4 regions of the Streptomyces sp. NPDC004327 genome follow, and region 4 is predicted to be linked to each of the others. Evidence: riboswitches for the same ligand, from Rfam matches in the RefSeq annotation. Region 4 holds a riboswitch; each other region holds the start of a gene.
What was found. A riboswitch is a leader RNA that binds a small molecule or an ion and turns the genes downstream of it on or off. The one in region 4 is predicted to bind cobalamin.
Positions count from the first base shown of each region.

Region 1: it holds a riboswitch for cobalamin, as region 4 does, so the genes downstream of both, ACFYU9_RS31420 (cobalamin biosynthesis protein) here and ACFYU9_RS22055 (CbtB-domain containing protein) in region 4, are expected to answer to the same signal.
Region 2: it holds a riboswitch for cobalamin, as region 4 does, so the genes downstream of both, ACFYU9_RS03140 (ABC transporter substrate-binding protein) here and ACFYU9_RS22055 (CbtB-domain containing protein) in region 4, are expected to answer to the same signal.
Region 3: it holds a riboswitch for cobalamin, as region 4 does, so the genes downstream of both, ACFYU9_RS35185 (HoxN/HupN/NixA family nickel/cobalt transporter) here and ACFYU9_RS22055 (CbtB-domain containing protein) in region 4, are expected to answer to the same signal.

Region 1 is NZ_JBIAME010000010.1:297,708-305,408, forward strand. It holds gene cobO (cob(I)yrinic acid a,c-diamide adenosyltransferase) at 1-501, opposite strand, end outside; gene ACFYU9_RS31410 (putative cobaltochelatase) at 501-2,585, opposite strand; gene ACFYU9_RS31415 (cobyric acid synthase) at 2,779-4,287, opposite strand; gene ACFYU9_RS31420 (cobalamin biosynthesis protein) at 4,284-5,276, opposite strand; cobalamin riboswitch at 5,308-5,452, opposite strand; gene ACFYU9_RS31425 (hypothetical protein) at 5,577-5,798, opposite strand; gene ACFYU9_RS31430 (anion permease) at 5,827-7,104, opposite strand; gene ACFYU9_RS31435 (alpha/beta hydrolase) at 7,455-7,701, shown strand, end outside.
Region 2 is NZ_JBIAME010000001.1:717,219-724,919, reverse strand. It holds gene ACFYU9_RS03155 (amidase) at 1-1,415, opposite strand, end outside; gene ACFYU9_RS03150 (hypothetical protein) at 1,412-1,582, opposite strand; gene ACFYU9_RS03145 (ATP-binding protein) at 1,671-4,826, opposite strand; cobalamin riboswitch at 5,043-5,166, shown strand; gene ACFYU9_RS03140 (ABC transporter substrate-binding protein) at 5,256-6,296, shown strand; gene ACFYU9_RS03135 (FecCD family ABC transporter permease) at 6,407-7,441, shown strand; gene ACFYU9_RS03130 (ABC transporter ATP-binding protein) at 7,438-7,701, shown strand, end outside.
Region 3 is NZ_JBIAME010000013.1:41,992-49,692, forward strand. It holds gene ACFYU9_RS35165 (erythromycin esterase family protein) at 1-1,787, opposite strand, end outside; partial or broken gene ACFYU9_RS35170 (ATP-binding cassette domain-containing protein) at 2,462-2,662, shown strand; gene ACFYU9_RS35175 (peptidylprolyl isomerase) at 3,125-3,628, shown strand; gene ACFYU9_RS35180 (ArsR/SmtB family transcription factor) at 4,538-4,906, opposite strand; cobalamin riboswitch at 4,986-5,176, shown strand; gene ACFYU9_RS35185 (HoxN/HupN/NixA family nickel/cobalt transporter) at 5,203-6,312, shown strand; gene ACFYU9_RS35190 (glycosyltransferase family 2 protein) at 7,011-7,701, shown strand, end outside.
Region 4 is NZ_JBIAME010000006.1:282,682-290,382, reverse strand. It holds gene cobN (cobaltochelatase subunit CobN) at 1-1,457, shown strand, start outside; gene ACFYU9_RS22080 (hypothetical protein) at 1,462-1,812, shown strand; gene abc-f (ribosomal protection-like ABC-F family protein) at 1,809-3,488, opposite strand; gene ACFYU9_RS22070 (hypothetical protein) at 3,714-4,682, shown strand; gene ACFYU9_RS22065 (GntR family transcriptional regulator) at 4,685-5,041, shown strand; gene ACFYU9_RS22060 (histidine phosphatase family protein) at 5,071-5,625, opposite strand; cobalamin riboswitch at 5,677-5,819, shown strand; gene ACFYU9_RS22055 (CbtB-domain containing protein) at 5,855-6,085, shown strand; gene ACFYU9_RS22050 (CbtA family protein) at 6,121-6,969, shown strand; gene ACFYU9_RS22045 (D-2-hydroxyacid dehydrogenase family protein) at 7,050-7,701, opposite strand, start outside.

The DNA.
Region 1 (7,701 bases), on a different contig from region 4:
GCGGCCGGTGATGACGACGTGCTGCTGCCCCGGACGGTTCGCCAGCACCTCGACGACCTCCTTGGTGTCGATCCAGCCCCAGTGCAGCAGGTACGCGAACTCGTCGAGGACGTAGAACCGGTACTTCTCCTCGGCCAGGTCCCGCTTGACCTGCTCCCAGCCCTCGCGCGCCTTCTCCTCGTGCGACTGCTCGCCCTCGGCGACCTCGCGCTGGATCCAGGACCAGCCCTCGCCCATCTTGTTCCAGACGACCGTGCCGCCCTTGCCGGTCTCGCCGAGCGCCTTCAGCGCGTTCTCCTCGCCGACCCGCCACTTCGCGGACTTGACGAACTGGAACACCCCGATCGGCCAGCCCTGGTTCCACGCGCGCAGCGCCATGCCGAACGCGGCGGTCGACTTACCCTTGCCGACCCCCGTGTGCACCATCACCAGCGCCCGGTTGCGGCGCTGACGGGTGGTGAGACCGTCGTCCGGAACGACGGTCGGCTGTCCCTTGGGCATTACGCGGCCCTCCTGGCGTCAGAGCGGTTGGCGGAGTGATTGCCTTGTACGGAACGGACGAGCCCGGCGATCGAGTCGGCGCGCAGCTCGTCCAGGGTGACGGCGGTGCCGCCGAGTTCACGGGCGAGGTTCCCGGCGAGACCGAGCCGCACCGGGCCCGACTCGCAGTCCACGACCACCGCGGCCGTACCGTCGGCGGCGTGCAGCCGCGCGGCCCGCGCCGCGAGCGCCACCGGGTCCGCGCCGCCACCGGTGGCCCGGCCGTCGGTCACGACGACGAGCAGCGGACGGCGCGAGGGATCGCGCAGCCGCTCCACGCGCAGCACGTCGTGCGCCTTGAGCAGCCCCGCGGACAGCGGCGTACGGCCGCCGGTGGGAAGCAGTTCGAGCCGGGCGGCGGCCGCGTCGACCGACGACGTGGGCGGCAGGGCGACCTCCGCGCCCTTGCCCCGGAAGGTCACCAGACCGACCTTGTCCCGCCGCTGGTACGCGTCGAGCAGCAGCGAAAGCACCGCGCCCTTCACCGCGCCCATCCGCTGCCGCGCCGCCATCGACCCGGACGCGTCCACGACGAACAGGACCAGATTGCCCTCCCGGCCCTCGCGGACTGCCTGCCGCAGATCGTCCCGGCGCACCACCAGCCCCCGGCCGGCGCGGCCGCGCGCCTTCTGGTGCGGGGCGGCGGCCTGCACGGTCGCGGCCAGGTGCAGCTTGGTCAGCGCGCCCTTGGGCCGGGTCGCGCCGGTGGTCCGACCGTGCTCGGTACGGGCCCGGGAACGGCGCCCGGCCGCGCCCTCGCCCAGTCCGGGCACGCTGAGCATCTTCGTACGGAAGGGCTCAGCGGCCTTCACGGCGGCGCGCTCGCCGGCGCCGGCGCCGGGGCCGGCGTTCTGCGGTGCGGGCGCGCCGTCCGGAGCACCGTCCGGAGTGCTGTCCGGCGCGGGAGCCGGGGACTCCTCGGACGCGGGCGCGTCGCCCTGCGGCGGAATCCCGCCCCCGCCCCCGCCGCCCCCGCCGGGACCTCCGTCGCCCGGACCGTCCGGCTCGGGCTCGTCATCGGGCTCGTCGTCGCCCTTGAACTGCTCAAGGGTCTCGTCGAGCTTGTCCTCGTCCAGGCCGGGCGCGTCGAAGGGTGCGCGCCGGCGACGGTGGGGGAGCGCGAGCAGCGCCGCCTGCCGTACGTCCTCGGAGGTGACCTCCGTCCGCCCCGCCCAGGCGGCGAGCGCGGTCGCCGTGCGCGCCATGACGATGTCGGCGCGCATGCCGTCCACCTCGAAGGCGGCGCACGTCGCGGCGATCTGGAGCAGGGCGGCATCGCCCAGCACCACCCGCGGCAGCAGCTCGCGCGCGGCGACGATCCGCTCCCCCAGCGCCGCCTCCTCGCCGGCCCAGCGGCCCACGAACCCGGCCGGGTCGTCCTCGAACGCCAGCCGCCGCCGCACGACCTCCACTCGCTGCTCCGGGTCGCGGGAGGCGGCCACCTCCACGGTCAGGCCGAACCGGTCGAGCAACTGCGGCCGCAGCTCGCCCTCTTCGGGGTTCATCGTGCCGACGAGCAGGAAGCGAGCGGCATGCCGCACGGAGACGCCCTCGCGCTCGACGTGCGACTGTCCCATGGCGGCCGCGTCGAGGAGAAGATCCACCAGGTGGTCGTGCAGGAGGTTGACCTCGTCGACGTACAGGATGCCGCGGTGAGCCTGCGCGAGTAGCCCCGGCTCGTAGGCCTTGACGCCCTCCGAGAGCGCCCGCTCGATGTCCAGTGCGCCGACGAGCCGGTCCTCGGACGCCCCGACCGGCAGCTCGACCAGGCGCGTCGGACGCGAGACGCCTGCCGCGGGCTCGTGCGGCCCGTCAGGGCATTCCGAGTCGGGCGCTTCCGGCGAGCACGAGAAGCGGCAGCCCGCCACGACGTCCATGGTGGGCAGCAGGGTGGAGAGGGCGCGTACGAGCGTCGACTTGGCTGTGCCCTTCTCACCTCGCACCAGCACACCGCCGATGCCGGGTGAGACGGCGTTGAGCAGCAGGCTCAGCCGCATGTCGTCCATGCCGACGACGGCGGTGAACGGATAGGGAACGGAGGCCATTAACCGATACCCCTTTCGAGGGAACTGCTGCGATCGAAAGTGTCTGTGTGGCCATGCCGGGCCACTATGGCGCGGTGCTCCCCGCGCGAGCGGGGATGATCCCGCCGTGAGCCCGGCTGTGGACGGAGTCCTGGCGTGCTCCCCGCACCCGCGGGGATGCCACCGGCGGCCCCAGCGCGGCTCGGTCGCGCGCTCACGGCGCCCCCGGCGGCACGAACGGCAGCCCCTCCGGCGCGCCCTTCTCGATCAGCCGGAGCAGCGCGTCCGTGTCCGCGTGTTCCTCGATCAGGTCGCCGAGGCGGTCGAGCTGTTCCTCGCGCAGGGTGCCGAACGACGTGTCGGGCGCGGGCACGAAGCGGCGGCCGGCCGCCGATGCCACCTCGCGCAGGAAGGCGCGGCGGAAGGCGTCGCTCTCCAGGGAGCCGTGCCAGTGGGTGCCCCAGACCGCGCCGACGCGGCAGCCGTCGAGGAACGGCTCCCCGCCGCGTACGTCCGCGACGCCGTGGTGGATCTCGTACCCCTCGACGTGCTCGCCGAGGGCCTCGCCGACCGGTCGGGCCAGGGTCTTCTCGGGCGCGAAGCGGACCCGTACGGGCAACAGGCCGAGCGCCTCGACGGGGCCGGCCTTCGACTCGACCTCGTCGTCGATGTGTTCGCCCAGGACCTGGAAGCCGCCGCAGATGCCGAGGACCGGGCGGCCCTCGGCGGCGCGCCGGGCGAGCGCGTCGGCGAGGCCGCGTTCGCGCAGCCAGGCCAGCGCCTTCACGGTGCCCCGGGTGCCCGGCACGACGACCAGGTCCGCGTCGGCCAGCTCCTCCGGGCGGTCGACGAAGCGGACGACGACGCCCGGCTCGGCGGCCAGCGCGTCGACGTCCGTGAAGTTGGACATGAGCGGTACGGCGCAGACGGCGACCCGCAGCACGTCCTCGCCGACGGGCGGCGCGACGACGGACTCGCGGACGGTGCCGCGCAGCGAGACGCGCAGGCCGTCCTCCTCGTCGATGCCGAGCCCGTGGGCGTACGGCAGGACGCCGAAGGTGCGGCGGCCGGTGAGGCCGTGCAGCATGTCGAGGCCCGGTTCGAGGAGCGTGACGTCGCCGCGGAACTTGTTCACCAGGTAGCCGGCGACGAGCCGCTGGTCCTCGGGCGCGAGGAGCGCGGTCGTGCCGAAGAACTGGGCGAAGACGCCGCCGCGGTCGATGTCGCCGACCACGACCACCGGGAGCCGGGCCGCCCGCGCGATGCCCATGTTGACGATGTCGGTGCGCCGCAGGTTGATCTCGGCCGGGCTGCCCGCGCCCTCGCAGATCACCGCGTCGTGCGTGGCGCGCAGCTCCTCCAGGCAGCCGAGGACCGGCTCGAAGAGCTGCTGCTGCCGGCCGCCGTGGTAGCCGCGGGCGCTGAGCTCGCCGACCGGCTTGCCCATGAGGACCACCTGGCTGGAGCGGTCGCTGCCGGGCTTGAGCAGCACCGGGTTCATCAGCGCGGTCGGCTCCACGCGCGCGGCCTGCGCCTGCATGGCCTGGGCGCGGCCGATCTCGGCGCCCTCCCGGGTCACGAAGGAGTTCAGGGACATGTTCTGTCCCTTGAACGGCGCGACCTTCAGGCCCTGCCGGACCAGCCACCGGCAGATGCCGGCCGTGACGACGCTCTTGCCCGCGTCGGACGTGGTCCCGGCGACGAGCAGCCCCCCGCCCTTCATGCGCCCCTCCGCTTCCTGCCGCGTACGGCACTGATGATCGTCCGGCCGCCCACGCAGGCGGCCAGGGTCAGCCAGGTCACCCGGCGCGACAGCGTGACCGCCCGCTCGATGTCGGCCACCTCGACGGCCCGTCCGTCCGCGTTGAGGACGGGCCGGTGTTCGATCCGGCCGCCGTACGACAGGGTGCCGCCGAGCCGTACGCCGAGCGCGCCCGCGAAGGCGGCCTCCACCGGGCCCGCGTTGGGGCTCGGGTGCTTGCCGGCATCCGCCCGCCAGGCCCGAATCGCGCCCCGCGGATTCCCGCCGGGGACGGCGGCGACGGCGGCGAGCGCGGCGGTGAGCCGGGCGCCGGGCCAGCCGGCGAGGTCGTCGAGGCGGGCCGAGGCCCAGCCGAAGCGGCGGTAGCGCGGCGACTTGTGGCCGACCATCGCGTCCAGGGTGTTGACCGCCCGGAAGCCGAGGAGGCCCGGCACGCCCGCGACCGCGCCCCAGAAGAGGGCGCCCACGACGGCGTCGGAGGTGTTCTCGGCGACCGATTCGACGACCGCGCGGGCCATCGCGGGCCCGTCGAGCGCCTGCGGGTCGCGGCCGACCAGGTGCGGCATCCGTTCCCGGGCGACGTCCAGGTCGCCGGCGGCGAGCGCGCCGCCGATCGCGCGGGCCTCGCGGCCCAGGGTCGTACCGCCGACGACGGCCCACACGGAGGCCGCGGTCAGGGCGACGGAGGCCTTGCCGCCGCCCCGTACCGTACGGGCGGCGAGGGCGCCGAGCGCGACGGCGCCGCCCGCGCAGACGGCGGTGTGCAGGGCGCCCCAGGCGCGGTGGTCGTGGTGCAGGCGCCGCTCGACGGCGGCGGCGGCGCGGCCGAAGGCGGCGACCGGATGGCCGCGCCGCGGGTCGCCGACGAGCAGGTCGGCGGCGAGGCCGGCGGCCGCTCCGTACGCGAAGACGGCGGTGGTGCGGGACGGGCTCGGGCCGCGGCCGGGCATGGCGCTGTGTCCTCACTCAGGGTCCGCGCCCTGGGTCGACGTGACCGGCGGCGAGAGTTCCTGACTCCCGGCCCGTGGGGGCCGGTCACAGTGGCGGGACCGCGCCGGAATCGCACCGGACTTCCTCTTCCTTGCCGCCGTAATGGCCTCGGCAGTCCACCACGCTCCGCGAACAGCCGTCAACTCACCCTTGACCTGCGTCGCGTCACTGTGCGAAGCACCACAAACACGGCACCGGTACGCGAAAGCCGGGCGGCCCGCACGCGAGGTGCGGGCCGCCCGGCCGTCGGGGTCGTCGGGTCAGGCGACGATCAGGTAGATGCCGTACGCCACGGCCGCCGCGCAGAGCGCGAAGCAGGCGTAGGCGCCGGTGCGGGCCAGCGGGGCCGAGCCCCCGCCGGCCGCGGCCCGCTCCTGCTTGGAGAGGCCGGCGACGCCGAGGGTGAAGAAGCCCACGAGGGCGACGGTCACCACGAGGCTGACTCCGAAGACGGAGCCGAGAGCTGCCCAGTCGATCTTCATGTCCGTGCTTCCAGTTCCGTGAGATCCGTCAGACCGCGGCGGCGGGGGCGGCCGGAGCGGCCGGGTCCGCGGGGTTCGGGGCGGGGATGGTGGCCTTCAGGTCCTCGTCCGCGACGGCGGCGACGGAGCCGGCCGGCGGCGGGGTGACGGCCGCGATGGCGGTGGTCACGACGCCCGCGCTCTCGGCCTCGGCCGCGGGGGCGTCCTCGACGTCGTTGACGTTGGTGTGGTCGACGACCTGGCGGCGCGAGACGAGCCAGATGGCGGCGCAGGAGGCGACCAGGAAGGCCGCGACGACGTAGACGCCCCACTGGCCCTGCCGCGCGACGTACTCGGCGCCGGCACCGACCAGGCCGGCGGCCGGCAGGGTCAGGCCCCAGGCGACGAACATGCGGGTGGCGGTCGACCAGCGGACGACACCGCCCTTGCGGCCCAGGCCCGCGCCCATCACGGAGCCGGAGACGGCGTGCGTGGTGGAGAGGGAGAAGCCCAGGTGGGAGGAGGCCAGGATGACCGTGGCGGCGCTGGTCTGGGCGGCGAAGCCCTGCTGCGGCTGGAGGTCGGTGAGGCCCTTGCCCATGGTGCGGATGATGCGCCAGCCGCCGAGGAAGGTGCCGAGCGCGATGGCCGCACCGGCGGAGACGATGACCCAGACCGGCGGGTTGGAGCCGGGGGCGAGGACGCCGCCGGCGACCAGGGCGAGGGTGATGATGCCCATCGTCTTCTGGGCGTCGTTGGTGCCGTGGGCGAGCGAGACGAGACCGGCGGAGGCGATCTGACCGGCCCGGTAGCCCTTCTCCGTGGCCTTGTCGTTCGTGCCCTTGCCGATGCGGTACGTCAGGCGCGTGGCGATCGTCGCGGCGATGCCGGCGACGATCGGGGCGGCGACCGCCGGGATGAGGACCTTGGTCACGACGCTCTCGCCGTTGACGCCGCTGAAGCCGATCGAGGCGACGGTCGCGCCGATGAGGCCGCCCATGAGGGCGTGCGAGGAGCTGGACGGCAGTCCGACCAGCCAGGTCACCAGATTCCACAGGATCGCGCCGACGAGCGCGGCGAGGATGACTTCGGGCTGGATTCCCGTCTCGTCGACGAGCCCCTTGGAGATCGTCTTGGCGACCTCGACGGAGAGGAACGCGCCGACCAGGTTCAGCACGGCGGACATGGCCACCGCCGTCTTGGGCTTGAGTGCACCGGTCGAGATGGTCGTGGCCATCGCGTTGGCGGTGTCGTGGAAACCGTTCGTGAAATCGAACACTAGAGCTGTCACGACCACAATGGCGAGCAGCAGCGTGATGTGTTCCATTTACCCAGGCAATCGTTTGACGTCAGTGGCGCGTTGAACGTAAGCAACCTGGGTGAACGGAAGGTGAACTGGGTCGGGCGCAGTGGTGTCCCGTTCCGGGGTCAGGGCATTCCGCTTATGCGTCGGACGGACCTGTTGTCCACGATGCGGTCACCGTGCAACCCCGGGTAAACCGTGCCGTTCCGGGCCCGACGCAACGCGCGTAGCGTCCGCCGCTTCCGTCCCGTATCGCCCCGTGGACCGCTTCAGCCCCACGGAGGACCCGGCGGACGAGACCCACGTCACTCGAAGGAGTCCCCGGGAGGCGCCGCCGGGTGGCAGGGCGCGGCCCGGCTGCCGACACTGGGACCGTGCGCCCCGTTACCGCGACGGCAGCGGCCGTCACCACCGTGCTCGGTCTCGGCGCGGCCGCCCTCGTGGCCGGCCGGTACGCCAGCGACGCCGCCCTCCGCGTGCCTTCCCGCCGCCCCTTCCCGGGCGACCCCCGGCTCACCGTGCACGCCACGGGACCGGAGCGGATCAGCCTCACCCGCAGCCTCGCCGCGCTGCGCCCCGGTACGTACGGGATCGAGGCCGACGGGCTGCACGCCGTCGTCG
Region 2 (7,701 bases), on a different contig from region 4:
CGGGCGCGTTCGAGCTGTCCGGCCAGCCGGAACAGGGTGGACTCGTCGCCGTAGCGGCCGAGGAAGTGGACGCCTATGGGCAGTCCTGCCGGTGACCGGTGGAGGGGGACGGACATGGCCGGGGCGCCGGTGACGTTGGCGACGACGGCGGGGAAGGCGATGAAGGGGGCGCTGTTGCGGGCGGTGCGCCAGGGATCTTCCTCGGTGGCGGTCATCTCGCCCAGGGGAAGCGGTGGCCGGGCGAGGGTCGGCGTGAGGAACGCGTCGTACCGGGTGAGGAATCGCGCGACGGTGCGGGCGAAGGCCTGCAGGGTGGTGACGGCCAGCAGGTAGTCGCCTCCGGTGACGCGCCGGCCGTACTCCAGGTAGGCGCGGGTGTACGGCTCCAGTTCCCCGGGCCGTGGCTCGCGGCCCAGTTCGCGCGTCCAGTAGCCGACGATCCATGCGATCGCGGCGCCGAACACGGTGCCGATGGCCTCGCCCACCTCGTCGGTGAGCCCCGGCAGGTCCTGTTCGACGAGCTCGTGGCCCAGATCCGCGCACAGCTGGACGGCGTCCTGCAGCGCGGCCTCGCAGTCGGGGTGGAGGGGGTGGCCGCCGCTGGTGCGCAGGCTGTAGGCGATCCGCAGACGTCCCGGGTCCCGTTCCGCTTCGAGCCGGAAGGGACCGGGCACGGGCGGCGCGGGGTACGGGTCGCCGGGTTCCGGACCCGCGACGGCGTCCAGGAGGGCGGCCGAGTCGCGGACCGTACGGGTGAGGGCGTGTTCGGCGGCCCACCCGCCGAAGGCGTCGCCGTAGGCGGGCCCGAGCGGGACGCGGGCGCGGGTGGGCTTGAGGCCGAACAGGCCACAGCAGGAGGCGGGGAAGCGGATCGAGCCGCCGGCGTCGTTGGCGTGCGCGGCCGGGACCATGCGGGCGGCGACGGCCGCGGCCGAGCCGCCCGAGGAGCCCCCGGTGGTGCGGGTCGGGTCCCAGGGGTTGCGGGTGGGCCCGTGCAGTAGCGGTTCGCAGGTGGGAGCCATGCCGAACTCGGGGGTGTTCGTCTTGCCGAGCAGGACGAGACCGGCCGCCCGCAGCCGCCGGACGAGTTCCTGGTCGAGGTGCGAGACGTGGTCCCGGAGGAAGGCCGAGCCTTCGGTGAAGCGCACGCCGGCCTGCTCGGTGGCGAGGTCCTTGAGCAGGTACGGGACGCCGGTGAAGGGTCCGCCGGGGAGCCCTGCGCGGACCTGGTCGAGGGCGCGGTCGAAGGCGGGCGTGATCACGGCGTTGAGGCGGGGGTCGAGACGCTCGATGCGCGTGATCGCGGCGGTGACGAGTTCCTCGGCGCTCAGCCGGCCGCTGCGGATCAGCTCGGCCTGGCCGAGGGCGTCGAGTGCGGTGACGCTCTCGATGTCGGAGCCGGCGAGAGTGGTCATGGCCGTGCCTCCAGGATGATGTCGACCGGAACGCTGTCCTCGGCGCTGCGACGGATGCGGGTGGGGCCGGCGGCGGTGAGGACGTCTCGCGGTCGCGTTCCGCCCGCCGTCGCGCCGAGGACCGTGCCCACGGCCTCGTCGACCGCGGCTGTGTCCAGGGGTGCCATCGTGATCACCTCTTTCGGGTTGCCGGTGACCAGGAGGCGTGAGAACGCTCCTCACGAGGTGTGGGACCCGCCGCTCACGGCCGACCTTTCACAGCCGCCATCGGACCGGTTGCCCGGGGCGGTAGGCACAGGCACGCCCGGTGGTGATCGTCACGGACAGATGACGGCCGAGCTCAGGGTGCTCCTGCTCGATCCGGCGCATGGCATCGCGGATCCGGGCCGTCACGGTCGTGCGCGCGCGTTCGCCCGGGTCGCCGAGGCGGCGCCGGCGTCCGGCGAGACCGTACACGCGGCGCAGCTCGGCGATCAGCTCGTCGCGCTCCTCCTCCGCGCGGGTGAGCCGGGGCAGGTCCTCGCCGGCGCGGGCGTCGGCGATCTCCTCGTCGAGGCGGTCGAGGCGCGCCCGGTAGGCGGCGCGCGCCCGGTCGTCCGCGAGCTCGTCGCTGCCGGGGGACGGCAGGTCCTCGCCGGTCAGCAGACGGGTCGCGGGGATCTCCCGGCCGGGGCAGGACAGCAGCAGTGCCAGGTCGTGCAGTCCCTTGGCGTCCTTGAGGACCACCGTGCGGCCCGCGTAGCCGAGTGTCCACAGCTGCCCGTCGTGGTGGAAGACGTGGCCGGTGTCCGCCTGCGCGAGGGCGGCCCGGGCCCGGTCGCGCAGCCAGTCCATTCCCAGTTCCTCGGCGACGGTCAGCGCCTGGGAGAGCAGCTGCCTGCCGCGTTCGCCGGCGGGGTGGCGCGCCAGGAGCAGCCGGCCGAGTTCGAGCCGGGCGCGGGCCGCGACGGGCCGGGCGCCGAGGCGGTCGGCAGCCGCCAGAGCCGTCTCCAGGTGCGCCGCGGCCTCCGGTCCGGTCGCCGCCAGACCGAGGTAGAGCGCCACCGGGGCGAGGACGGCGACGCCGCCGCCGATGACGACGGTCTCCTCCTCGTAGGGCAGCAGTCGCTCGTAGCGGTCCGCGCACACCTCGGGAACGCCGGCCGCCACCGCGAGCTCCACGTCGAAGGCCATGCCGGCCAGGGCCCGCCACCGGAACCGCGACAGTTCCTCGGCCGGGGGCAGCGCCCGCAGGACGGCCGCCGCCGCCTCGGGCTCGCCCGCCCTCAGATACGCGAAGCAGCGCCCGTGCGGCAGGAACTCCGGTGGCAGACCGGCATCGCCGAACTCCTCGAACACCGGCGCGACGCCGTCGGGTCCCTCCCGGGCCAGCGCGGCGGCGACGCGCTGGGTCGCCGTCACCCCTCGGCCGTCCGGCTCGCCGATCGCCTCCGCCAGCACGGCCGCCTCCTCGGCCAGACGCCGGCCCGCCTCGAACCGGCCCTCCATCAGGGCCCACGCGGCCTCGCGCGAGCGCACCAGGTAGCGGGCGCGCGGCAGCCGGGACCGCTCGGCCGCGTCCGCCGCCCGGCGCAGGGCCGCCGCCGCGGCGGGGTCGGCGAGTTCCAGCAGCGCCACGAACCGGCACAGCGTTCCCTCGAACTCCAAGGCGATGTCGTCGGCGTCCATCGCGGCCGCCACCATCCCGTCGGCGAGCGCCAGCCGCCGCCGTGCCGTGCCCGGCGCCCACTCGACGTCGTGCTGGGCGAACAGCGCGGTGGCGAGCGCATGGGGATCACCGGCGGTACGGGCGGTCTCGGCCGCCTGGCGGGCGTGATCCCGGGCGCGGGCCAGGTCCCGCTCCGGGCCGTCGGCCAGCTCCCGTGCCAGTGCGGCGAGCACCTCGGCGTGCGCCCTCGCGTGGGGGCCGCCGCGCAGGGCGGCCTCCGCCTGCGCCAGCCGGCCGACCACGTCGCGCCGTGAATCGCCGCTGCGGACTCCGGCCCGGTGCAGCCCCAGAGCCGCGGCCGCCAGCAGCTCCGGCTGCGCCCGCGCCTGGGCGGCGACCTCGGCGAACTCGCGCGAGGCCGCGTCCCTGGCACCGGCGGACAGCTCGGCCTCCGCCCGTGCGGCACGCAGCCGGAGGAGCCCGGGATCGTGCGGGGCGGTGAGCCGTACGGCCTGCCGCCACCAGCCGGCGGCCTCCTCGTACGCCAGCTGCGACAGCGCTTCCCGGGCCGCTCGTACGGCGTGACGGATGGCCGGTTCTGTGGGGCCGTACGGCAGCGCCTGCGCGTAGTGCCAGGCCAGCTCGGCGGGATGCCCGGTGCCTTCGAGCGTCCGTGCGACGGCGAGATGGGTGCGGGCGCGCCGGGCCGGACCGAGCCCGGCCATCAGCTCCTCGCGGAACAGGTCGTGCGCGAAGCGGTAGCCGTCCCGGCCGTCGCGCGTGACGATCCGCGCGTCCACGGCCGGCTCCAGCAGGCCCGGTACCTCGGTGGCCGGAACGCCCGCGACGGCGGCCAGCCGGAGGATCCCACCCCGGCGGCCGAGCACCGCCGCGGCGGCCAGCAGACGCGCCGTACGGTCCGGCAGCCGTGCCAGGCGCCGGGCCACCGTCTGCCCGACCGCGACCGGCACCGTCCCGCCGTCCCCGCCCGCGGCACGCAGCCGGGCGATCTGCTGCACGAAGAACGGATTGCCCCCGGTGCGCCGCTGCACCGCGGCCGCCGTCTCCGCGACGGCCCCTCCCGGTCCGGCGGCCCCACCCCGTCCAGCGGTCTCCGCAGCGGCTTCTTCCGCTCCGGCGGCCCCCGCTCCTGCCTGCCCGCCGAACCGGTCCAGGAGTACGGCCACCTCGGCCGGCGCCAGACCGCCCAGTACGACCGTGTCCGCGTCCGCCAAGGAGAGCAGCGGGTGATCGGGCGCGAGCTCGACGTCACGGTAGGTCCCGACCAGGAGCAGGGGCTCGTGCCTGGCCCGGCGGCCGAGATGGCCGAGCAGCAGAACCGAGGCGGTGTCCGCCCACTGCAGATCGTCCAGCACCGCGACCAGCGGCCGGCCGCCTGCCAGCAGACGCTCCGCGACCTCCTCGAACAGCGCCCGCCTGGCGTCCTCCGCGCCACTGCGAGCCGGTGTGCCCGCGGCGTCGCCGAGCGGCTCCGGTCGTCCGGTGACCGAGCGGAGGATCTGCCGCCAGGGCCACAGACCGGGTGCGCCGCCCCCGTCCTCGCAGCTGCCCCAGGCCACCGTCACCCCGGCGCTTCGCGCGTAGGCCAGGACTTCGGCCGCGAGGGCCGTCTTCCCGATGCCCGGTTCCCCGGCCAGCAGCACCGACCCACCCCGGCCGACGGCAGCTGCGTCCACCTGACGGCACAGAGAGGTCAGCAGCGCGCCCCGGCCTACGAGAAGCGACTCAACGCGCGCGCTCACACCGGCATTCTCCCACCGGGCGGCGTTCGCCACCCGTCACCCGCGGGCTCCGCGCCCGTGCGCCGGGCGGCCGCGGGGCGCGGCCAGGGAGGCGAGGCCGGGTCCTCTCCCGGGGCCCCGGTGGGCGGACGGCTCGGCGGGACCAAGATCGTCCTGTGGTAATTTGCCCGGGCCAGTCGCACCCCTGTACGCATCCGCACGACGGGTACGGGGGTCAGGGAATCCGGTGGGAATCCGGAGCTGACGCGCAGCGGTGAGGGTGACGGGCGGAGCAGCGGCCACTGGGTCCCGAGGGGCCCGGGAAGGCGCTCCGTCCGGACGACCCCGAGTCCGAAGACCTGCTGGCGACCCGGACGGCACGTGTCGCCGCCCGGGAAGCACCGTACGACAGGCTCCGCGCATGAGCCGTGACGCAGAGGACTCCTCACCGTGCCCCTCACGCATCCCGTCCGTTCCGCCGCGCTGCTCGTGGCCGGTTCCGTTCTCCTGGCCGGCTGCGGCACGGGCGGGACGGTGGCCCCGCCCGGGGCGAAGGGCTCCGGCCCGGGTTTCCCGGTGGTGCTCGACAACTGCGGGCAGCGCGTCGAGGTCGATCGCGCGCCACGCCGGGCGGTCGCCCTGGACCAGGGCTCGGCCGAGATCCTGCTCTCCCTCGGGCTGGCCGACCGGATGGTGGGCACCGCCACCTGGACGGACCCCGTCCTCAAGGGCCTGGAGAAGGCCAACGCGAACGTCCCCCGGCTCGCGGACCGCTATCCGTCCTTCGAGAAGGTGCTCGGCACCGAGCCGGACTTCGTCAGCGCCTCCTTCCTGTACACCCTCGGCAAGGGCGGCGTGGCACCCCGGGAGCGGTTCACCAAGCTCGGCGTACCCGCCTACCTCTCCCCCACGGACTGCGTCGGCAAGGACAACGGCGGAGACGGCGACGGGGTGCGGACCCGGCCCCTGACCATGGACACCGTGTACGGGGAGATCCGCGACCTGGCCCGGGTGTTCGGCGTGCCGGAGCGCGGCGAGAAGCTCGTCGGGGAGCTCCGCGCCCGGGTCACCGCGGCCAGGGCAGGCGTCGACTTCGGCGGCGCTTCCGTCCTCTACTGGTTCTCCGACTCCCAGGGCCCTTACATGGCGGGCTGCTGCGGCGCACCGGGAATCGTCAGCGGGGCGCTCGGCGTGAAGAACGTCTTCGACGACACGAAGGAGGAGTGGCCGCAGATCAACTGGGAGACCGTCGCCGACCGCGATCCCGACGTGCTGGTGATCGCCGATCTGACCCGCAAGGCGCAGTCGGCGGAGAGCGCCGCGAAGAAGATCGAGTTCTTGGAGTCCCACCCGGTCACGCGGAACATGACGGCGGTGAGGAACAAGCGGTACGTGATCCTCAGCGGACAGGCCATGAACCCCACCGTCCGCACCGTCGAGGGCATCGAGAAGGTCGCCGCCGCGCTCAAGACGTACGGCTTCGCGAAGTGACCCGCCCGGAAGCGGGAACGGCGGCCGCGCCGCGCCGCGGCGGCGCCGAACACCCCGCCGCGGCCGCACACCCCGCCGCGGCCGAACAGCCCGCGGCGGCCGGCCGCTCCGTGGGAGCCGCCGTCCGCTCGTCCCGGGCGCTCGTGCCGCTCGCCGCGGTGGGCGGGGCCGTCCTCCTGTGCGTCTCCATCGCCCTGGCCCTGACCATCGGTCCGGCCGACATCCGCGTCTCGGACTCCTGGTCCGTGGTCGCCTCCCACCTCGGCGGGAATCCGTCCGGTCTGAGCGCGATCCGCGACGGCATCGTCTGGGACCTGCGACTGCCCCGGACCCTCCTCGCGGCCGTGTGCGGTGCCGGCCTCGCGGTGTGCGGCGTGGTGATGCAGTCGCTGCTGCGCAATCCGCTCGCCGATCCCTTCGTCCTCGGGGTCTCCTCCGGCGCCTCGACCGGGGCCGTCGCCGTGGTCGTCCTCGGTGCGGGCGGAGGCCTGCTGTCCGTCACCGGCGGCGCCTTCCTCGGCGCGCTCTGCTCCTTCGCCCTGGTCCTGCTCCTCAGCCACGTCCTGGGCGGGTCGGCCGACCGTGTCGTGCTGGCGGGGGTGGCGGCCATGCAGCTGTTCTCCGCCCTCACCTCGTTCGTGGTGATGACCGCGGCCGACGCCGAGACCACCCGGGGCGTTCTCTTCTGGCTCCTCGGCTCCCTCGGCGGCGCGGACTGGACGGACGCCGGGCTGTGCGCCGCCGTCCTCGCCGTCGGGCTGACGGTCTGCGGCGGGCACGCCCGCACGCTGGACGCCTTCGCGTTCGGCGAGGACGCGGCGGCCACGCTCGGCATCCCCGTGGCGCGGACCCGGCTCGTCCTGCTCTCGGTCACCGCCCTGCTGACCGCGGTCCTGGTCTCCACGGCCGGCGCGATCGGCTTCGTCGGCCTCGTCCTGCCCCACGCGATCCGGGCGCTCACGGGCCCGGGGCACGCCCGGCTGCTGCCCCTGGCCGCGCTGGCCGGGGCGGTCTTCCTCGTCTGGGCGGACACCCTCGCCCGTACCGTGCTCGACCCGCAGGAGGTGCCGGTGGGCGTGGTGACGTCGCTCGTCGGCGTCCCCGCGTTCGTCCTCGTCCTGTACCGCACCCGGAGGGTTCGATGACCGGCCCGGTGACACGCCCCGGCAGCCGTACCGGCCTCCGGGCCGAGCGCGTCTCCCGCACCGCGGGTGGCGCTCTCGTCCTGGACGGCGTGACCATCGCTCCGCGCCCCGGCCAACTCACGGGGCTGCTGGGCCCGAACGGTTCGGGCAAGTCCACCCTCCTGCGGCTGCTGGCCGGTGTCCTCGCTCCGGACACCGGGGTGGTGTCCCTGGACGGCGACCCGCTGAACGGCATCCCGCGCCGCGCCCTGGCACAGCGG
Region 3 (7,701 bases), on a different contig from region 4:
CCGTCCTCGAAGTCGAAGCCCTGCCCGTCGAGCTTTTCGAGAAGAGCTGTCCCGTTTACGAAGCACCACGCGGGTCCCCTCGACGTTCTCCCAGCCCCCCAGCGACTTCGGCCGCCGTGGCGTCGTGGATCCCTGTTCCCTCGTAGTACTGATCGGGGCCGGCGCAAGCCGTCAGAGCAGGCCAAAACCAGCACCCCACGCACCCAGCCTGCTTCCGCCCGCCACCAGGACCTCCCACCCTCAGCCCGCATCGGCCAACCGAGTAGGAGCGGCCGTGGAGGGAAACCTTGCCAGACCTGTTGAACGCGTTCAACTCTGCGGTTGTGGGGGTGGACGCCACCCCTACAACTCGTGCCTCCAGCACTGCCCGCAACCGTCGACAAGCAGCATGAACAGCGTTTCGATACACGGCCTAGTTGAGCATGTGGGCGGCCTGGACCTGATGGAGGTGGATGAGGACGTCGTGGGTCTGGGTGAGGCGGATCTGGGGGGGCGTCGGCGATGCCGGGGTAGGCGGCGCCGATGTTCTTGATGGTGTGGGGTTCGGCGAGCCAGGCGCGGGCCGCGGTGGGGGCGGTGCGCAGGTCGACGACGTAGTCGCGGTGGCGGACCTTGTCGAGGGTGTGTTCGGCGGTGCCCGGTGCGGCGGGTGCGGCGGTGAAGCGCTGCGGGGCGCCGTCGTGGTTGAAGGCGTTGAACGTGCCCTGGTTGAAGGAGAGGCCCACGCTCAGGTAGCCGGTGCCCAGTTGCTCGCGCAGGAACTCGCCCTGGACGCGGGGGTGGCTGGCGGGGGCGTAGGTCTTGAGGGCGGTGTGGCTGTTGTGGGCGGAGATCATGATCTTGCTGCCGGTGCGCCGCTGCCACCAGGCGATGTTGTCCGCCATGACGCGGTCGCGGTAGAGCATGGCGGCGGGGATGTTCCGGGGGTCGTCCCAGTCGAAGGCGTAGAGGGTGGTCATCTGGTGAATCGCGCTGGCGTGCTGCACGGCCCAGACGTGGGCGTCGGGGTCGGCACCGGGGTGCTGCTTGAGCAGGTCCACCGCACGGCCGGTCCGCTCGGCGATCGCCTTGCGCTCGGCGAGCGGCTTCGCGAAGTAGTCGTTGACGTAGGTCTCGGCGCTGATGGTGGGCCGCAGTCCTTGGTACAGCTCGGCGATCTGCGCGGCGAGTTCGGGACTGGACGCGGCCGCGAACGTGTTCACCTTGTCGTACAGCTGCGGGCCGGCGAAGCCGTTGTCGTCGCCGACGAAGCGGACGGGGTCACCCGGGTGCTGGATGTTGTAGGAGCGCGCCCACTGGAGCAGGTCGCGGTACTCGGCGTTGTTCCACCAGCGGTAGGTGCCCTGGAACTCCTCGTCCATGATCTGCTTCAGGTCGCCCTCGCCCCGGGTGAGGTAGGCGTCGATCCGCAGTCCGCTGCTCCAGGCGGCTTCGAGGGCGAAGGTGCGGAAGCCCTTCTCCTCGACCAGGTACCGCAGCATCCGGTGCTTGAGGGTGACGAACTCGTGCGAGCTGTGGGTGGCCTCGCCCACGCCCACCACGGTGGCGTCGCCGACCATCGTGCCGAACGGGCGCAGGTCGGCGACATTGCCGCGGGGTTCGGTGGTGCGCAGCGGGTGCGCCACCCGGTCGAGGGCGGCCTCGGGAGAGCGGAACGCGACGGCGTCGGGGGAGGCCGACGCCGCGGACGCGGCGGGCGGAGCGGCGGCGGAGGCGGCCGGAGCGACAGCCAGAGTGGCACCGAGCGGGACAAGCAGAGCGGCGAGCAGGAACTTGCGTGTGATCATGGCCCCAACCCTCGCCGCCCGGGAGGCCCTCGCACCATCCGCTGCACCCCCCGATCGGCCCGGGGGTTTGCCTCACCCGCCGACGGGCGGGGTGGCAGGACCCCGCTCCTGGTCGTGAACGGGCGTCAAGCAGGTCGCCCGGCTGGAGTCGAGCGGCTATTGGCGACTGGTGGTCGGCCCCTGTCGGCCGCCGTATCCGGCTGGCTTCTCTCTGAAGTCACCCGGAGCTCCGCAATCGCCTGTCTCTGAGAGGTACCGCGGTGTGGGGAACGGCGGCAGAGTCGGCCCTGGCGCACAGCCCGGAGGCCGGGTGTTACCGCGCTCGCGCTGCGGCGCTGGCCTCACGGCGGCCTCGTCAGCTTTTCGCTGCGGTGGCCGCCTCATGGACCGGCTCCTCGGCCGCCATGGTCGGACGGTGGGCGTGGCCGGTGTTCGGGCCGGGCGCGTTCAAGAGGACCGGGTTCTCAGCTGTCGCCGTCGGCGCACTGGGCCCGGGCGCCCGACGACGCCCTGGACCGCGGCGTCGGGGCGCGTGACGACCGCCTCCATGGCAGCGTGTTCCCAGGCGCCGAGACCACAGGACCGACGGGCCCGGAACGGCCCCGTACGCCGCAGCCCCGTTCACCGCGTACCCGTACGGCTCGGCCCCGCACCTCGGGGCCCCGTCCGCGGAGCCCGCGATCGAACTGCGGGGTGTGCGCCGGATCGACGGAAGCGGCGCGGCGACGGTGCACGCGCTGCGCGGGATCGACCTGGCGCTCGCCCGCGGCAGCTTCACCGCCGTCATGGGCGCCTCCGGCTCGGGCAAGTCCACCTTCCTGCAGTGCGCGGCGGGTGCGAGGACGGGTACGCGAAGCCGGACCGCCACGGCTGGGCAGGCAGACGCCCAGACGTGCTTCGGTGGCGGCGATCTCCCTCTCCAGGCATCGGCAGTGCTGGTGATGGCCGGGTGGCCAGGGGCTGCGTTGGCAAAGTATGCGGCGGCGGCCTGGGCGAGCGCGGCGGGCGGGGAGCGTGGGGCATGGGCGCTGGTGTGGCCGACCGTTGCGTGATCTGGCACCGGCACCAGGCCGGACTCACCACCGAGCCTGCGTCTGGCCGGTAAGTCGCAGTTCGCCAGGGCGGCGGCATCTGGCCGGGTTGCTTCGGTCCCGGCCTGGCCGTGCTGCGCCGGGGAGCGAGCCGGCCGCGGTGTACCCGTCCCCCGCGCCGCTGGTGGTGGCAAGCCGCAAGGTGTCCGTGGCGTGGCGCGGCGCGTGGGGGCTGGATCGTGGTTTCGGGTGCGAGGATTCACCTTGCTGTCAGTAGTCGGTTCCATCACGGAAGGTGAGGCTCTCATGGTCGATGTCACGCTGCACACCAACCACGGCGACGTCGTGCTGGAGCTCGAGGGGGAGAAGTCCCCGAAGACTGTCGAGAACTTCCTCGAGTACGTGCGGGCCGGCCACTACGACGGCACGCTCTTCCACCGGGTCATCGACAACTTCATGATTCAGGGCGGCGGGTTCACCACGGGCATGAAGCGCAAGGAGACCCGCGCGCCGGTCGCGAACGAGGCCGACAACAGACTGAGGAACACGATCGGAGCGGTGGCGATGGCCCGCACGATGGACCCGCACTCAGCCACCGACGAGTTCTTCATCAACGTGGCCGACAACCACTTCCTGAACCACAGCGCGAAGACCGCTCAGGGCTGGGGCTACGCGGTCTTCGCCCGCGTCGTGGGGGGCATGGATGTCGTCAACCGCATCAAGGGCGTCGACACGGCCGGCAAGGCGGGCCACCAGGACGTCCCCGTCGAGGACGTCGTCATCACGAAGGCCGTGATCTCGAAGCAGTGACCAGGCCTCAGGACCGGACACACCACGGTTTGTTCCGCCCTGTCCGGTCTCCCGCCTCGTCGAAGGGCGGCGGCCGGCCGTCCCAGCCGGGCCGCGTGGCGGGCATGTGGACACAGGCCGGCGAACACCGGGAACCAGCTCGCCGCCCTCCTCGAAGCCCGATAGATGCCGGACACCTCTTCTCCCAGGTCTGTCCACCCACCGCGGCCTACAGCTCGGCGCGGGCAGTGGTGGGCCTTTCGTAGCGCCCACCGGCCTTGCCGAGAGGACCTTCGGTTGGCGAGGTCCCAGAGCTTGGTGACGCAGTGGGGGAGGACGTTTCTCGTACTGCGGGTAGTGGGTGTGTTCCCAGGCGTCGAAGACCGGCAGCGGCGTGGTGTCCTGGCCGGTGTTGCCGTGGGGGTCGTAGACCCGCTCTGCGCTCAGGCGGTGACCGAGCGGCTCCCAAGCCAGGACGTGCCGGCCGGAGCCTGCTGCATACCGCGCCCGAGGTGGGCTCATGCGCTCGGGCGGCGGCCGAGTCGCTTTCAGGCCGGGACGCGCGGGCCGGAGCCTGCTGCGTACCGTGCCTGAGATGCCCGTCGGTGTGTAAAGGGATTCTCGTGTCACGTATGGGTGCGGTGGAGTGGTTCGGCAGCTTTTGGGCGTTGTCGAGGGCCATGCTTCCGAGTCCGGTACCCGGTTCCCGGCGCCGCACCGTCGGCCGCCGCGGCGCGCGGGGACGGGCCCGTAGGACATGAGGGTCGCTGGGCGGCGGTGGGTGGTGAGCGGGCCGTGTTCACCTTGAGTGCTTTGGTACCGCACTGCGGATCGCTGCTGGGGGCCGGTTTCGGCGGCGGCCTGTCGATCTCGCCGTCTGACGGCCGTCCAGTGCACGTGGTTCAGCAGGCGGCGCTGCCCGCACCAGAGTCAATCGGTGCTTGCGTCGTGGGATGTGCAGTGAGTGAGCAGTACGGAGATCGGGCCGTTGACGAGTCGGTAGCGCACGATCCTCCCGTTCTTCTCGCCTTCGACGACGCCTGCGGCCCTCAGCAGCCGTAGTGCCTGGGAGACGGCTGTGTCCCGCATTCCGGTGGCGACGGCGAGGTCCGAGACGGCGATGGGGCCGGCTTCGTGGAGGGCGAGGAGCAGGGAGAGGCGTCCGGGGTCGGAGAGCAGGGAGAAACGATCGGCCCAGGCGCGTACGCGCTCGGGCTCGCCGACGGCTGCGATGGCATCGCAGACGCGGTGGTCGTCGATGGTGCGCTGCCCGGCGCGTTCCGCGGGGACGAGATGCATGGCCCCATCATCGCAGCCCGCGCCCTGCCCTTGCATACCTGCTCAGATGTGCAGCCTTGCAGCTGTCTCCCGTGACCCCATAGGGTGAGCGGGCCGTGGTGTACGGGAAGACCGGTGACAGCTCCTCAGGGGCTCAGGCCGGAGCGGCCCTCGCCACTGTGATCGGGAAGTTCCCGCCTCGTGCATTGCCACTGGTCTTACGGCCGGGAAGGCAGGGGTGGGCGCGTCGACCCGTCAGCCAGGAGACCGGCCACGGCATCACGAAGCTGATCCACGAGGTGCTGGAGCGTGACCGCATGACCGTGTCCCCAGGCGTGCCCGAAACCGCCGGTCCCACGTCCTTTCGCTGGCGGCGCGAGGACACCATCCGCACCGCAGGCCTGCTGGCCGTGATCGTCGCTCTGCACGTGGTCGCCTTCGGGATTCTCTTCCTGCTCGTGATCCCGCATCACTACGAGGTCGGTACCAAGGCGTTCGGCGTGGGTCTGGGCATCACCGCCTACACCCTCGGGATGCGGCACGCCTTCGACGCCGACCACATAGCGGCGATCGACAACACCACCCGCAAGCTGATGGCCGACGGTCAAAGGCCGGTGTCGGTAGGCTTCTGGTTCGCCCTGGGGCACTCCAGTGTCGTGGTCGTGATGGCCGCCCTGGTCGCCGGTGGAGCGAAGCTCGCCGGCACCCTGATGAACGAAGGCTCCCGGACCCACCAGATCCTCGGCACCGTCGGCACCACGGTCTCCGGAAGCTTCCTGTACCTCATCGCCGCGCTCAACCTCGTCGCCCTGTTCGGTATCGCGCGCGTCTTCAAGGCCATGCGCGCCGGGCAGTTCGACGAGGCCGAGCTGGAAGCTCACCTGGACTCGCGTGGCTTCATGAACCGCATCCTGGGCCGGCTCACCAAGTCCATCCGCCGCCCCGGCCAGATGTTCCCGCTGGGCTTCCTCTTCGGCATCGGCTTCGACACCACGACCGAGGTCCTGCTCCTTGCACTGGCCGGCAACGGCGCCGCCGCCGGTCTGCCGTGGTACGCGGTCCTGTGCCTGCCTCTGCTCTTCGCCGCCGGCATGAGTCTGTTCGACACCCTCGATGGCACGTTCATGAACTTCGCCTACCAGTGGGCCTTCTCGAATCCTGTCCGCAAGGTCTTCTACAACCTCACGATCACCGGACTGTCCATCGCCGTCGCCTTCTTCGTCGGCACCATCGAGCTGGTCGGCGTCCTGCACGACAAGCTCGGCCTGAACGATGACGTCACCGACTGGATCGCCGGCCTGGACCTGGACAACGTCGGCTACGTCATCGTCGGCCTGTTCGTCGTCGTGTGGGCCGTGGCCATCGCCTACTGGCGCCTGGCCAAGGTCGAGCAGCGCTGGAGCAGCCGCACCGCCGACACCGGCTGACGGCACATCGGCCGGCGCCTCGGCCCCGGCGCTGCACGAGGTGTTGCCTTCCACCGCGAAACCGACAAGGCCACGGCTTTCCGTATCGTCGCAGCGGCCCGGGGGCTTTCGGGCCCGGCCCTCGTTTTTGCACCGGTGAAAGCCGTCCGGCCCCAGGGCGACGTCAACACGGCACGGAATGCCCACGGGGCTGGGCGACTTGCGCAACTCGGTGTCGACGAGCCCGCATCGTGCCAGCCCGGTCCCGGCAACCAAGCGACGTCCGCGCGCACATGACGGGGACCTTGTCACGGACGCGCATTCGTGTCGGAAGCTGCTCGCGGACCCGACGCCCCGGCTCCGGGTTGCCCGGTCGCGAGCGCCTGGTCGATGAAGACACGGACCAGCTCAGGAGCCTTGTCGGCAGCGCCGGCGGCTCCAGGACGCCGCCAAGCGCCGCCTCGTTGCGCGGCCCTCGCGCCGGCCCCGCTCCCGGCAGAACCGGATCGGCAGCGCTGCCGCGCGCCGGGATGCCTGGGCCCTGTCCCGGCTGCGGTACTCCAACGCCTGGCTGTGGCGACGATGCCGGGGGGCGAGGCGTCACCGCCTTCCGCGTCACCGTCCTCGCGTCGCCGCTCACGCGGTGCTCCGCCGTCTGGCGATCTGACTGGTCCTTACACTGTCCTTGATCATTTGCATGGCGAGAAACGGGTGACAGGGTGGGGTCGGTCCGCGCGGGCATGGACGTGATCGAGGAGCTGGCAGGCTGCGGGCCCGAGGCGCAGGACCGGTTCCTGGCAAAGCGGTCGTCGGTGGTGGCCGACGTGATGGCCAACGGTTTCACCCGCCGGCACCCGGATCTGGCGGCGAAGCCCGGCTTCGCACGCTGGCAGCTCGTGGCCCTGGCGGTCGCTGTCACCGCCGTCGCGGTGGTGGTGGTGTTCGTACCACTGGTCGCTCTCGCTCTGCTGACCGTGGTGGTGACGGCCTACAGCCTGCTGCACGCCGTCATCGCGGTGGCCGGCCTGCTGCACCGCAGGCCCGGGGCGGCTGCGGCGGATCCGCCTGTCCCCGACACGCAGCTGCCGTCCTACACCGTGCTGGTGCCCGCCTACCAGGAGTCCGAGGTGATCGGTGGCCTGGTGCGGCACCTGGCGGAATTGGACTACCCGCCGGACCGGCTGGAGGTGCTGATCCTGGTGGAACGGCACGATCCCGACACCCGGCGGGCCGTCCTCGCGGCGGATCCGCCGCCGTTCGTCCGCATCGTCCAGCTGCCGTCCGGCCCACCGCAGACCAAACCCCGCTCGGTGAACCTCGGCCTCATGCTGGCCCGCGGCGAGCTGTTGGTGATATTCGACGCCGAGGACCGGCCCGACCCCGCCCAACTGCGGCGCGTCGCCGCACGGT
Region 4 (7,701 bases):
CGAAGGCCCGCGAGCTGGTCGAGGCGATGGAGGCGGCGGACTGGGACGTGGCGGCCGTCGCCGCGGTCGCCGGCCCGTACGGCCCGGACGTCGAAGCCGTGCTGCGCTTCGCCTGCGAGCAGGTCGTGCCGCGCCTGGCCGCCACCACCGACGAGCTCACCCACGCCGTGCACGCCCTGAACGGCGGCTTCGTCCCGGCCGGCCCGTCCGGCTCGCCGCTGCGCGGCCTGGTCAACGTGCTGCCGACCGGCCGCAACTTCTACTCCGTCGACCCCAAGGCCGTGCCGTCCCGGCTGGCCTGGGAGACCGGACAGGCGCTCGCCGACTCGCTGCTGACGCGCTACCGCGACGACAACGGCGAGTGGCCGACCTCCGTGGGCCTGTCCCTGTGGGGCACGAGCGCGATGCGCACCGCCGGCGACGACGTCGCCGAGGCCCTCGCGCTGCTCGGCGTCCGCCCGGTGTGGGACGACGCCTCGCGCCGCGTGAAGGGCCTGGAGGCCATCCCGCTCGCCGAGCTCGGCCGCCCGCGCGTCGACGTCACGCTGCGCATCTCCGGCTTCTTCCGCGATGCGTTCCCGCACGTCATCGGGCTTCTCGACGACGCCGTCCGGCTCGTCGCGGGCCTGGCGGATGAGTCGGCCGAGGACAACTACGTCCGCGCCCACGCCCAGGCCGACCTGGCCGAGCACGGCGACGAACGCCGTGCCACCACCCGTATCTTCGGCTCCCGGCCCGGCACCTACGGCGCCGGTCTGCTCCAGCTGATCGACTCGCGCGACTGGCGCACGGACGCCGATCTGGCCGAGGTCTACACGGTGTGGGGCGGCTACGCGTACGGGCGCGGTCTCGAAGGCCGGCCGGCGCGCGCCGAGATGGAGTCCGCGTACAAGCGGATCGCCGTCGCCGCGAAGAACACGGACACGCGCGAGCACGACATCGCCGACTCGGACGACTACTTCCAGTACCACGGCGGCATGGTCGCCACCGTGCGGGCGCTGCGCGGCACGGCCCCCGAGGCGTACATCGGCGACTCCACCCGCCCCGAGACCGTCCGCACCCGCACCCTCGTCGAGGAGACCTCGCGCGTCTTCCGCGCCCGCGTGGTCAACCCGCGCTGGATCGAGGCGATGCGCCGGCACGGCTACAAGGGCGCGTTCGAACTGGCCGCGACCGTCGACTACCTCTTCGGCTACGACGCCACGACCGGTGTGGTCGCCGACTGGATGTACGACAAGCTGACGCAGGCGTACGTCCTCGACCCGGAGAACCAGGCCTTCCTCAAGGAGGCCAACCCGTGGGCCCTGCACGGCATCGCCGAGCGGCTCCTGGAGGCCGAGTCCCGCGGCATGTGGGAGAAGCCGGACGCCGAGACCCTGGCGGCGCTGCGTCAGGTCTTCCTGGAGACTGAGGGCGACATCGAGGGCGCGGCGGATTCCGCGGGCGGGGAGGACTGACCACATGACGGCGGTGCGGAGAGCGGCGGTACGGCGGGCGGCGGGGGCGGCGGCCGCGCTGCTTGGCCTGGGCCTGGCCCTGGGGGCCTGCTCGGGCGGCGGCGCCGACGACGGCGGTACGAAGGGCGGCACCGGCGGCGCCACGGCGCCGGAGCCCGGTGCCACCACGGCCCCGGCCACGCCCGGCGAGACGGCGCCCGCGAGCCCGTCCGCGCCGCCCCCGGCGCCGTCCTCCGCGACGGACGCGCCGGGGTCGACCCCGGCCGCCACGCCGTCCCGCGTCCACATCAGCCCGCGGGCCGGCACCGGCTGGAAGGTGAAGACCTTCCCGCCGGTCACGCAGCCCACCCCCTAAACCACGCCGACCGGGTCCGGCCACGGCTCCAGTTCGAGCCGGCGGCCCCGGAAGCCGTCCCGCAGCCGGCGGTCGTGGCTGACGACCACGAGCGTGCCGGGATAGTCGGCGAGGGCCGCGTCGAGCTCCTCCACCAGGCCCGGGGCCAGATGGTTGGTGGGCTCGTCGAGCAGGAGCAGGTCGACGGGGCGGCTGACGAGGCGCGCGAGGTCCAGCTTGCGGCGCTGGCCGACCGACAGCCGCCGGACGGGCACGCCCAGGTCGCGGGCCGTGAACAGGCCGAGGGCGAGCAGTTCGTCACCGCTGTCCCGGCCGCCGTCCCGGCCGTCGGCGAAGGCCGTCGCCAGCGGCCGCGGGTCGGTCGGTGGCGCCGTGTCCTGCCGGAGCAGGCCGACCCGGCCGGGGCCGGGCGCGGTCACCTTGCCCGTGTCCGGGGCGAGTTCGCCCGCGAGGAGCCGCAGCAGGGTCGTCTTTCCGGCGCCGTTGGGACCGGTGACCAGGAGCCGTTCGCCCGGTTCGAGGCGCAGCGCGTCGAGCCGGAGCCGCCCCTCGACCCGGATGTCCGCCAGCTCCACGGCCGCCGCCGCGCCGTCGATCCGCGCGGTGAGGCGCAACGGGTCCGCGGGCCGGGCCACCGGGTGCTCGGCGAGCTCCCGGAGCCGGGTGCGGGCGGCGCGGATGCGGCTCATCGCGCCGTGCGTCCGTGACCGGGCCCTGAAGGCACCCGCGCCGCTGAAGCCGCGGGGCACCTTGCGCGGGATCGCGGCGAGGTGGTCGGTGTGGGTGTCGGCGAGCGCCGCGTACCGCGCCCGCTCGGCCCGCCACTCCTCGTACGCCCGCTCCCTGCCCGCCCGTTCGGCGGCGCGCCCGGCCAGATAGCCCGTGTACCCGTTGCCGTACCGGCGCAGGCTCCGGGTCTCGTGGTCGACCTCGACGATCGCGGTGGTGACCCGGTCCAGGAAGGCCCGGTCGTGGGTGACGGCGACGACCGTGCCCCGGTGCGTGCGCAGCCGCTCCTCCAGCCAGGCCACGGCCTCGTCGTCGAGGTCGTTCGTCGGCTCGTCGAGCAGCAGCAGTTCGGGGTCGGCGGCGAGTGTCGCGGCGAGCGCGAGCCGGGAGCGGCGGCCGCCGGACAGGGTGCCGAGCGGGCGTTCCCGGTCGAGCGGGGCGCGCTCGCCGAGACGGCGCAGCACCGTCGCCACCCGCAGGTCGGCGTCCGCGCCGCCGCGCGCCTCGTAGGCGGCGAGCAGGGCGGCGTACGCGTCGAGGGTGCCCTCCGCGCCGGGGCGGTCCCGGCCGCCGGGCCGGTGACCCGCGTCGGGACGGCCACTCGCGCCGAGCGTCGCCTCGGCCTCGCGGATGCGTCGTTCGAGCTCCCGGATGTCCGCGAGCGCGTGGTCGATCGCGTCGCCGACGGTGGCGGTGCCGGGCAGGTCGAGGGTCTGCGGGAGGTGGCCGGTGCCGCCGGGGGCTTCGACGGTGACGGTGCCGTGGTCGGGGGCCTCCTGGCCGGCGAGGAGCCGCAGCAGGGTGGACTTGCCGGCGCCGTTCTCGCCGACGACGCCGACGCGTTCGCCGGACCGGACGGTGAGCGAGACCCGGTCGAGGACGAGCCGGTGGTGGACGTGCCGGTCGTCGTAGAGCTTGGTGACGTCGGTGAGCTGGAGTCGGAACAGGGTGACCTCCGGGGTCGGGCGACAGGACTGGTCCGCGGCGAGACGTGTCGTCTCGCCGTGACCTGCCCTACCGTACGGCGACGTTCCACCATTGGCAAGACGCAACGTCTCGTCTTGCAAAGAGGGGGATGGTCGCCGTCCGGCGTCGCGCGGATCCGCGCCGGACCTCTGCACCCTTCCCACTTGTTCTAGTAGAGTGCGAACAACTAGAACCAAGGGGGTTCCATGAAGCGTCTCCGCGCGCTCACCGCCGCGCCGTTCGTCCTCGCACTCACCACCCAGCTGCTGCTGTCCGCCCTCTGGCGCGACCGCCTCCCGGACCCCCTCGCCACCCACTTCTCCGGCACCGACGGCCGCCCCGACGGCTACACCGGCCGCGCCCTCTTCCTCGCCGTCGGCGCCGGCCTGGTCCTGGCGCTCGGCGCCGGCTGGACCCTGTTCGCGCGGCGCCGGGTGCTGTGGGGCGCCTGGGCCACGGCCGGGTTCACCGGCGCGCTCCTGGCCCTGCTGCTGCGCGCCAACCTCGACGCCGCGCAGGGCGCCGACGCGCGCTACCCGCTCGTCGACCTCGCCCTCGCCGCTCTCACGGCCGCCCTCGCCGCGCTCGCCGGACTCGGCCTCGCCCGGCTCGTACCGCCCGAGCCCGCACCGCCCGCCGTCCCCGCCGCCGGCGCGCCCCGGATCGAGCTCGCCGCCGGCGAGGCCGCCGGCTGGTCCCGCGTCACCGGCTCCCGCCCGCTGACCGCGCTGTCCGCCGGCTTCCTGCTCGCGGGCGCCGCCGGCCTCGCCCTGGCCCCGCTCCTCGGCCCCTGGCCGTACCTCCTGTTCGGCCTCGTCGGCCTGGTCGTCGGCGCGCCCGGGCTCGCCTGCGCCCGGGTCCGGGTGACCGTCGACCGGCACGGCCTGACCGTCGCCCCGGCCGGCCTGCCCCGCCCCCGCACCCGCATCCCGCTCGACGACGTCGCCGAGGCGGAGGCCGGCACGGTGAACCCGCTGGGCGACTACGGCGGTTGGGGCTACCGCACCCGCCCGCACCGGTCCGCGCTCGTCCTGCGCTCCGGCGAGGCCCTCGTCGTACGGCGCCGCTCCGGCTTCGAGTTCGCGGTGACCGTCCCGGACGCCGAGACCGCGGCCGCCCTCCTCAACGCCCTGGCCACCCGCCCGGACGGGGCCCCGGGACCTGAGAGGATCTGACCGTGCTCTTCCGGGTCGACCCCGCCTCCGCCGTCCCGCTCGGCGACCAGATCGCCGCCTGCGTCCGCGGCGCCCTCGCCGACGGCTCCGCCGCGCCCGGCGAACGGCTGCCCGCCGCCCGCGAACTCGCCGACTCCCTCGGCGTCAACGTCCACACCGTGCTGCGCGGATACCAGCGGCTGCGCGAGGAGGGCCTGATCGAGCTGCGCCGCGGCCGGGGCGCCGTCATCATGGCGGGCGCCGAGGCGCCCGACCGCGCCCAGCTCGTCGAACGCCTCCGCGTCCTCGTCACCGAGGCTCGGCAACTCGGCATCACCGACGCGGAGTTCCTCGACCTGGCCCGCACGAGCCTGGGCTGAACCGGCATCCACCGGTACGAGCCCCCGCCTCAGCCGACGGGGCCGCCCAGGCGCACGTTCCAGCGACCCGATCGTCCCGACAGTTCGACCCGCGCCAGCGGGCGCACGTCGAGGCGCCAGAAGGCCGTCTCCGGCGCGCCGAGCGCGTGCGCGGCGGCCGCGCGGATGACGTCCGGTTCGGCGATCGCCCAGACCGTCCCCGACTCCAGCGCGTCCATCCAGGCGGCGACCCGGGCGCGCAGCTCGCGCAGCGACTCGCCGCCGTGCGGGGCGGCGTCCGGGTCGCCGAGCCACGCGGCCACCGACTCCGGCTCCGCGGCGGCGAGTTCGTCCAGGGTCCGGCCCCGCCACCGGCCCATCGCGCAGCCCGCGAGCGCCGGTTCGACCTCGTACGCCGCCGTGTCGACGCCGAGCGCCCCGGCCGTCGCCCGGCAGCGTCCGGACGGCGAGCACACCACCCGTACCCGCGCCGTGGGGCACAGCGGATCGTGGGAGACCGGCTCCACCGGCCCGTCGTCGTCGAACCGGGCCTCGCGCAGGGCCCGGCTCATGGCGGGCGCGATCAGGGAGAGGTGCACGGTCATCGGTGATTCATCCCTCAGCGTTTCAGGCGGTCTTGGCGTGGTGTGAGCGGCGCGGTACCGTCAGTCGACATTTCCGAATGAACGACGACGGCGAGACGGAAGTCCGGTGCAAATCCGGCACGGTCGCGCCACTGTGAGCCGCTCCCAAGCCCCGGGAGCGGTGAGTCAGACCCGACGACCGTCGTCGCGCACCACCGTATGGGACGCGAGTTCCCGAGGAGGTTCCACCATGGCCGAGGCCATTGCGTCGCCCGCCGTTCCCACCACCCCCGCCATCACCGCTCCGGTCTCGCTGCCGGTTCGCGCGGTGCTGCCGTGGGCGGCGTTCGCGGGCATCCTGATGCTCGTCGCGCTCTACTTCGTCGGTGCCGAGCAGGGCGCCACGTCCCTGTTCGCGGGCGCCGACGTGCACGAGTGGGTCCACGACGGACGCCACCTGCTCGGTTTCCCCTGCCACTGAGCCGTCAGGCACCGAGGCAAAGGGCATCCGAGTACATGTCATCCCCCACCACACCCACGAGCGCGCCCACCGGCTCGCTCGTGGGCAGGCTTCTGGTCCGCGGCATGCTCGCGGGCCTGATCGCCGGGCTGTTCGCCTTCGCCGTCGCGTACGTCGCGGGTGAGCCGTCCGTCAACGCGTCGATCGCCGTCGAGGAGGCCACGGCCGCCAAGGCGGAACACGCGGCGCACTCCCACGACCACGGCTCGAACGGTGCCAACGGGGCGGCCACCCAGGCCGACTCCGAGGAGGAGATCGTCAGCCGGGACCTCCAGTCCACGGCCGGCCTCGCCACCGGCGTCCTCGTCTACGGCGTGGCGCTCGGCGGCATCGCGTCCCTGGCGTTCTGTTTCGTCCTCGGCCGGGTCGGCCGGTTCACGGCGAGGGCGACGGCGGCGCTCGTCGCGGCGGCGGCCTTCACCACGGTCTATCTCGTGCCGTTCCTGAAGTACCCGGCGACGCCGCCGGCCGTCGGCAACCCGGACACCATCGGGCAGCGCACCACGCTCTTCTTCCTGATGATCCTGCTGAGCGTGCTGCTCGGCATCGCCGCGGTCATCGCGGGCCGCCGGCTCGCGCCGCGCCTCGGCAACTGGAACGCGACCGTGCTCGCGGGCGCGGGCTACGCCGCCGCGATCGTGATCGCCTGCGTGTTCCTGCCGGACAACACGGACGCGGTGCAGCCGGAGTTCCCGGCGGCCGTGCTGTGGGACTTCCGGGTCGCGACCCTGGGCATCCAGGTGGCCCTGTGGGCGGCCTTCGGGCTCGCCTTCGGGTGGCTCGCGGAGCGGCTGCTCGCGCCGAAGGAGCAGCCGGATCCGGCGTCCGCGCCCGTGGCCGCCTGAGCGCGGGCGGCCGGGCTCCGGCCACCCGGGCGTCGTGCCTCCGCCCCCGTACACCTCGGTGTGCGGGGGCGGACGTGCGTTCACGCCAGCTCGCGCACCGGCCCGCCCGCCAGGAAGGCCTCGATGTCCTCGACCGCCTGGCCGAAGTAGCGGTCGTAGTTGCCCGCCGTCACGTACCCGAGGTGCGGCAGCGCCAGCACGTTCGGCAGCGTGCGCAGCGGATCGTCCGCGGGCAGCGGCTCCGTCTCGTACACGTCGAGGCCGGCCCCCGCGATCCACCCCTCGCGCAGCGCGCGGAGCAGCGCCGGGCCGTCGACGAGGCCGGCGCGCGAGGTGTTGACCAGGTACGCGCCCGGGCGCATCGCGCGCAGTTCCCGCTCCCCGAGCAGGCCGCGGGTGCGGTCGGAGAGCACCAGGTGGAGCGAGGCGAAGTCGGCGGCGCCGAGCAGTTCCGGGAGGCTCTCCGCGCGCCGTACGCCGTGCTCGGCGGCCCGCTCGTCGGTGAGGTTCGGGCTCCAGGCGACGACGTCCATGCCGAAGGCGAGCCCGATCCGGGCCACCCGCCCGCCGATCTTGCCGAGCCCGACGAGGCCGAGCGTCCGGCCCGCGAGGTCCGTGCCGAGCGTCGACTGCCAGGGCCCGCCCTCGCGCAGCGCGCGGCTCTCGGTGTGCAGCTGCCGGGCGAGGCCCAGGATCAGCGCCCACGTCAGCTCGGTGGGCGGCTCGGAGGCG